Regions from separate parts of the Aquibium microcysteis genome, predicted to be linked through region 1. Evidence: predicted binding sites of a transcription regulator. Region 1 holds the regulator's gene; each other region holds the start of a gene.

Region 1 (2,260 bases):
CACGAGAAGCGTAACCGCTATCGGCGCCAGGACCTTGTACAAAGACCGCATCGACATCTCCTCCCCACCGGCCACGAATGACCGCTTGGCGAAGTAAGCATGGCCTGGTCGCGGAGAACAAGGGCAATGGGCGGCTGCGCCGCGGTCGAACGATCAGTCCCAGGAGAGCTGGTTCTTCGGGAGCCGCCCGCTGGGATCGAAGACGTCGACCCGATGGGGATGGGCGCGGCCCCATTTCCAGAGGACCAGATCTGCATCGCGACCATCGGCTCCGATGGCGAAACTGGGAACGAGAATGCCAGACACGCCTTCGAACGAAAGACGGTCATAGATCGCCCATGAGGGTGGACGGCGACCACGTGTGGTCAATTCCATCCAGCCGCAAGCCATGTCGTCGATCGACACGGCGTTGGAACGCCGCTTCGTCGGTGCGAAGATCGACGATCCCGTCGCAATCAACGTCATAGGAACAAAGCACCAGAGGATCGATCCGGCGCGCGAGCCCATGGCTGACTTCTTTTATCGCGGTAACGATTTCGAGGGACAGATAGAGGGCAGGCACGCCTTGCGGATTGAACCGTCCACCCCGGATCGCGGCCCCATCGCCGGAAATCGGCTTGAACGACCAGCGAGGATCATGGGCGCGGAAGCAGACCCCGCGAAATCTCACGCAAAGCCGCCGAGCGCGACGTGATCGAGGTATTCGCGCACCGCGGTGGCGCGCCCTTCCTTGACGAGAGACTCAGCCGTTCGTCCACCGAATGCGGGAATCGGCTGTGCCCTGTACCAGGACATGGCCTGTTTGGGTCCGCCGGACCATTCTTCCACGCGTCCTAGGATTTCGAGCATCTCACGAAGCCGGGACTGCGTCTTTCGCGAGCGACTGCGGGCTGACTTGAAGATGGATTCCGACGCAATCCCAGCGGTTTCCGCCAACTGCGACTTGGACATCCCGAAACTGTCTGTAATCCGATCGACCAGGATAAGGCCGGTCCCATCAGAGACATGGGCTATCAGAGCCGCATCGTGCGGCAAGACTGAAATGACATTCATTGCCTGCTCTCCTGCCTGCGTACGAGACAGAAGATAGGGCAATACCGACTGGACCCCAAGCGAACCTCCCGCGTCACGCCTCGCGGATGGCGTAGCCGGAGCCGCGGATGGTGCGGATGACGTCGGGCATGCGGCCGTTGTTCACGGCCTTGCGCAGGCGGCCGACATGGACGTCGACGGTGCGCTCGTCGATGTAGATCGTCTCGCCCCAGACGTTGTCGAGCAGTTGCCCGCGCGAGAAGACGCGGCCGGGATGCTGCATCAGGAACTCGAGCAGGCGGAACTCGGTCGGGCCGAGCTTGATCTCGGCCTTGCGCCGGTAGACCCGGTGCGCCTCGCGGTCGAGCACGATGTCGCCGACCTTGAGCACGGAGGACAGCACCTCGGGCTTGGCCCGGCGCAGCAGCGCGCGGACGCGGGCGACGAACTCGGGCGTCGAGAAGGGCTTGACCAGATAGTCGTCCGCGCCGGTCGAGAGGCCGCGGACCCGGTCGCTCTCCTCGCCGCGCGCCGTCAGCATGATGATCGGCAGGCGCTCGGTTTCCGGCCGCACGCGCAGGCGCCGACACAGCTCGATGCCGGAGATGCCGGGCACCATCCAGTCGAGCACCAAAAGGTCGGGCACGCTCTCCTGCAGCCGGATCTCGGCCTCGTCGCCGCGCGTGATGATCTCGACCTGGTAGCCCTCGGCTTCGAGATTGTATTTCAGGAGGACGCAGAGCGGCTCCTCGTCCTCAACGACCATCACCTTGGCGGCGATCATCTATCGTTCGTCCTTCAGGCCGTGGCGTCGGAGACGGCCGTCTCGTCGACGCGCGGGCGGGCCATCGGCAGCTGCCGGCCCGTCATGACATAATAGGCGTTCTCGGCGATGTTGGTCACGTGGTCGCCGATGCGCTCGAGGTTCTTGGCGCAGAACAGGAGATGCGTGCAGGCGGTGATGTTGCGCGGATCCTCCATCATGTAGGTGAGGAGTTCGCGGAAGATCGCCGTGTACTGGATGTCGATCTTCTCGTCATCGGCGCGCAGTGCCGGCAGTGCCTCGGCGCGGCGCTCGGCATAGAGCGCGACCACGCCGCCGACCTGGTCGTGCACCAGCGCGGCCATCGCATCGATGGAGTGCGACAGCGGCTTGGGCGTCGCCGACTGGCCGACCGCGCCGACCCGTTTGGCGATGTTCTTGGCGAGATCGCCGACGCGCTCGAGG
Region 2 (2,260 bases), 1.1 Mb from region 1:
TCCTGGTTCGGGTCAGCGCCGGGCGGGAGGACGAGGCGCCGACGTTGCGCTTCTCGGTCTGCGACAGCGGGCCGGGCCTGTCGCGCGCCGATATCGGGCGCATCTTCCGCGAGTTCGAGCAGGCGGACGGGACTTCGACGCGCCGGCACGGCGGTGCGGGACTGGGGCTCGCCATATCGAAGCGTATCGTCGACGCGATGGGCGGGCGCATCATCGTCGAGAGCGAGGTCGGCCGGGGATCGGACTTCGTCTTCGAGATGCCGCTTGCGAAACACCCCCTGCCCGACACCGACCGCTATTTCGCCCTTCGCGGCCGATCGGTGCTGATCGTTTCGGAAAACGCCGTGGAAGCCGAGGCCATGGCGCTCACCATCCGTTCGCACGGCGGCATCGCCAGCATGGCACGCAGCGCGGCGGACGCGGAGCGGTCGATGGCGGAACCGCGCGCCACTTTCGAGACAGTCCTGATCGACGCCGCCATCGAGAGCCCCGACGGTGCGACATTGACGATGCTGCGCGCAGCATGCCGCAGACCGTTCCAGTCGGTCATCCTGATCGCGCCCACCGACCGAGGCCGCCTGTTCCAGTTCCGCAATGCCGGGTACCCTTCGTTCCTGGCCCGGCCCGTGCGGGGCGCCACCATGATGCGGATCCTGACCGACGGCCGGCTCGAACTGTCGCAGTCGCCCGTGGTCCACCGCCTCGGACTAAAGCGACAGCAGAGCCGCCGGCCGGCTCCGCGCGGACTGAAGATCCTGATCGCCGAGGACAACGAGATCAACGCGCTGCTCGCACGCTCCGTGCTGGAGAAGATGGGTCACAGGGTGGAGCATGTCCCGGACGGACGTTCGGCCGTCGAGGCCGTGAAGGCCGCGAAGATCGAAGAACGGCCGGACCTCGTGCTGATGGACCTCCACATGCCGGTCATGGACGGTCTCGACGCCATCGCCCTCATCCGCAAGCACGAGGAGGAAAAGGGCCTGCCGACGTTACCGATCATGGTTCTGTCGGCGGACAGCCAGGAGTCGACGCGGCACACGGTGCTGGCGCACGGCGCCACCGGTTTCGTGACCAAGCCGCTCGACCCGCAGGCGCTCGCGGACGCCGTGCAGCATCAGGTCGCCGCCTGATCGATCCGGCGTGAACGTCACGCGCTTGCCGCCATCCCCCTGTCATCCTATTGTATCATGGTCTTCGTAGACGGCCGTGAACGCCTGGCGACGAGGGAGAATCACTATGCAGGCATCGACCCTAGCGACGAGTGCCGCCTCAGCCCCCCCGATGGCCGCGGTCGGCGGGTTGGCGCACCAGGCGGGCGCCACGCTCGGCCGGATCGGCAATCTCCAGGCGCGTCTCGCCCGCAACTCTTCCGAAGTGGCCGCTGCCCAGAAGGTCCGCTTCCGGGTCTTCTACGACGAACTCGGCGCCAAACGAAACTTCGTCCATGCGCTGGAACAGCGCGATGCAGACCGCTTCGATGCCATCTGCGACCATCTGCTCGTCCTCGACACGACGATCCCCGGCCCCGAGCACCATCAGATCGTCGGTACGTACCGGCTGCTGCGGCAGGAGAGCGCGCTGGCCGCCGGCGGCTTCTACTCCGACGAGGAGTTCGAACTCGAGTCGCTGATGGCCCGACATGCCGACCGCCGCTTCCTCGAACTCGGCCGCTCCTGCGTGCTGCCCGAATACCGCTCCAAGCGCACGGTCGAGCTGCTCTGGCAAGGCATCTGGGCCTATTGCCGCATCCACGGCATCGACGTCATGACCGGCTGCGCCTCCTTCCACGGGACGGTGCCGGCTGCCCATGCCGAAGCACTGTCGTTGCTGGCCCACAATTTCCGCCCCGAACCGGAATGGGACGTCCGGGCGGTCGCATCCCGCTACCGCCCGATGGACCTGATGCCCGCCGAGGCAGTGGACGTGCGTCGCGCGCTCGCCGCCATGCCACCGCTGATCAAGGGCTACCTGCGCATCGGAGCGCGCTTCGGCGACGGGTGTGTGGTCGATGATGACTTCGGCACGACCGACGTCTTCGTCATCCTGTCCACCGACTGGATCGCCAACCGCTACATCAATTACTACGGCGCCGACGCCGAGCGCTTCGCAGCCTGACACCGTCTCGGGGAAACGCGAGACGAGAGGACGGGCTCGCCGGACCCCGTCCGTGCAGGCGGTTGATCCAGGTCAAGGCATGCGGGCCGGGCGCCCTCCATCAATGATGCCGTCATCGATGGAGGAAACCATGCCAACCGATACC
Region 3 (2,260 bases), 2.2 Mb from region 1:
TGTTCGGCGAGCTGCCCAATGCGCTGGCCAGCGCCGGCATCCTGCTGGTGGCCGGCAGCGGGCTGGCGATCGTGCTGATGGACCGCCGCAGCCGACGGGTCGCCCCGACGGCGTGAGCGGGCGGCGGCGCTGGCGGATCGGCCGCCGTCAGCCTCCGGCGCGCGCGATCCGCATGGCGTCGAGCGGATCGCCGGTCAGGGCGAGTGCGCGGATGATGGCGTCGCTCTCGGCCGCCAGCTTCTCGAAGTGACGCAGGCGGCCGCTGTTCTCGCGCCAGAAGAAGCCGATCGTGCGCCGGCCGGACCAGCCCGTGAGCGGGACCAGCCGGACATCGGCCTCGCGCCTGAACTCGGAGCGGACGTAGAGTTCGGGAAACAGCGAGCAGCCCATGCCGATCGAGACCATCTGGCGGATCGCGTCGAGGCTGGTGCCTTCGTAGTCCTCGACGAAGACGGCGCCGGAGGCGGCAGCGAGGTCGCGCACGCTGTCGAACAGCCGATGGCCGCGGCCGAGCGTCAGCAGGCGTTCGCCGCGCAGATCCTCCACGCAGGCCGTGCCCGTGCCGTCCAGCCGGTGGCCGGCGGGGACGCCGAGGAAGATCCCCTCCTCGCACAGCGGGCGGAAGACGAGGCGCTCGGCGCGCGGGCCGGGGCCCAGCCCGCAATCGATGATCCCGTCGAGGACGTCGCGCTCGATCGATGTCGGCCGGTCCTCGCGGATGTAGAGCTGCAGGTCGGGATAGGTGCGGTGGATGGACGGCAGGAGGCTCGGCAGGAAGTACGGCCCGAAGGTCGGCGCGACGCCGAGGCGGATCAGCCCGCCGAGATTGGTTGCGCCCGCCCTCGCCTCCGTCACGATGTCGTCGAGCGAGGCCAGCACCGACCGCGCCGTGGCGACGACGCGGCGGCCGAGCGGCGTCGGCTCGACGGCTGCCGGAATGCGATCGAACAGCGTGGCGCCGAGCTGCTTCTCCAGCAATGCGACCTGGATCGAGAGCGTCGGCTGCGAGACGTGACAGCGGCGGGCCGCGCGGCCGAAATGGCGCTCGTCGTCGAGGGCGACGACATATTCGAGCTGGCGGTGCGTCGGGCGGAACGGCATTCCCGATATATCGGCTCTATCGAAGCCAATTCAACAATCAATTGGAACTATCGCTTCGGGATTCTCATCTCCCTGTCGTCACCACCACAGGAGGACAGGACATGGATACATTCGTGAAGGCTCTGGAACGGCGGCGCCAGGAGGTTCAGGCCAGGATCGACGCGGAGATGGCGCGGCCAAGGCCCGACGCCCTGAAGCTCCTGTCGCTGAAGAAGCTCAAGCTGCATTTCCGCGACCAGATCGAATTCATCCAGCGCACCGACCGCAACAAGGCGCCGGTGATGGTCGTGCGCCGCCGCGCGCCCTTTGCTGCCGCCCAGCGGGCCTGAGGCCTCGCCGGGAGCGCTGCGGCCGGTCAGCCCGGCTGCAGCGGGACGATGGCGAACGGCCGCGTGCGCAGCGCGCGGCCGAACACGCGTCAGCCCCGCTCCTTCAGCAGGCGGCCCTTCTCGCGCGACCAGTCGCGTTCCTTCTCGGACTGGCGCTTGTCGTGCAGCTTCTTGCCGCGGGCGACGCCGAGCAGGAGCTTGGCGCGGCCCTGGTCGTTGAAGTAGATCTTCAGCGGCACCATGGTCATGCCTTCGCGCTCGACCGACTGGGCGAGCCTGGCCATCTCGCGCTTGCTGACGAGGAGCTTCCGCCGGCGGCGGGGCTCGTGGTTGAAGCGGTTGGCCTGCAGATATTCCGGCAGATAGGAATTGATCAGCCAGATCTCGCCGCCCTCGCTGGAGGCGTAGCTTTCCTGGATGTTCGCCTGGCCCTGGCGCAGCGACTTCACCTCCGTGCCGTTGAGCACGAGGCCCGTCTCGATCGTGTCGAGAATCTCGTAGTTGAAGCGGGCCTTGCGGTTCTCGGCAACGGTGCGGTTGTTCGGATCGGCTTTTCTGACCTGGACCATGGCTGAAAGATGCGGTCTTTCCGCGTCAGTTCAAGAGGCCGGCGTGCTGCATGGCCGCGTCGATCTTCTCGGCGGTGGCCGCCTCGATGGTGACGAGCGGCGAGCGCACGACGTTTTCGACCCGGCCGAGCCGCGACAGGGCGTATTTGGCGCCGGACACGCCGGGTTCCAGGAAGATCGCCTTGTGCAGCGGCATCAGCCGGTCCTGCAGCGCCAGTGCGCGGTCGCGGTCGTTGGCCATGGTGGCGGCCTGGAACTCGG

The links. Region 1 encodes PhoB, which activates phosphate uptake and scavenging genes when phosphate is short. Its sites were predicted from a motif close to TGTCATNNANCTGTCAT; they were not measured.
Region 2: a site for PhoB is predicted at 1,160-1,176, ahead of olsB (l-ornithine N(alpha)-acyltransferase). Genes of this name have one in related genera too.
Region 3: a site for PhoB is predicted at 1,164-1,180, ahead of IAI54_RS28015 (DUF465 domain-containing protein). Genes of this name have one in related genera too.

The regions. Positions count from the first base shown of each region.
Region 1 covers NZ_CP061080.1:3,737,164-3,739,423, forward strand. The annotation lists gene IAI54_RS17375 (vanadium-dependent haloperoxidase) at 1-51, opposite strand, end outside; partial or broken gene IAI54_RS17380 (RES family NAD+ phosphorylase) at 154-670, opposite strand; gene IAI54_RS17385 (MbcA/ParS/Xre antitoxin family protein) at 667-1,053, opposite strand; gene phoB (phosphate regulon transcriptional regulator PhoB) at 1,127-1,816, opposite strand; gene phoU (phosphate signaling complex protein PhoU) at 1,831-2,260, opposite strand, start outside.
Region 2 covers NZ_CP061080.1:4,821,135-4,823,394, reverse strand. The annotation lists gene IAI54_RS22720 (PAS domain-containing hybrid sensor histidine kinase/response regulator) at 1-1,130, shown strand, start outside; gene olsB (l-ornithine N(alpha)-acyltransferase) at 1,282-2,115, shown strand.
Region 3 covers NZ_CP061080.1:5,955,209-5,957,468, reverse strand. The annotation lists gene IAI54_RS28025 (DMT family transporter) at 1-116, shown strand, start outside; gene IAI54_RS28020 (hydrogen peroxide-inducible genes activator) at 148-1,101, opposite strand; gene IAI54_RS28015 (DUF465 domain-containing protein) at 1,203-1,430, shown strand; gene smpB (SsrA-binding protein SmpB) at 1,520-1,999, opposite strand; gene dapA (4-hydroxy-tetrahydrodipicolinate synthase) at 2,025-2,260, opposite strand, start outside.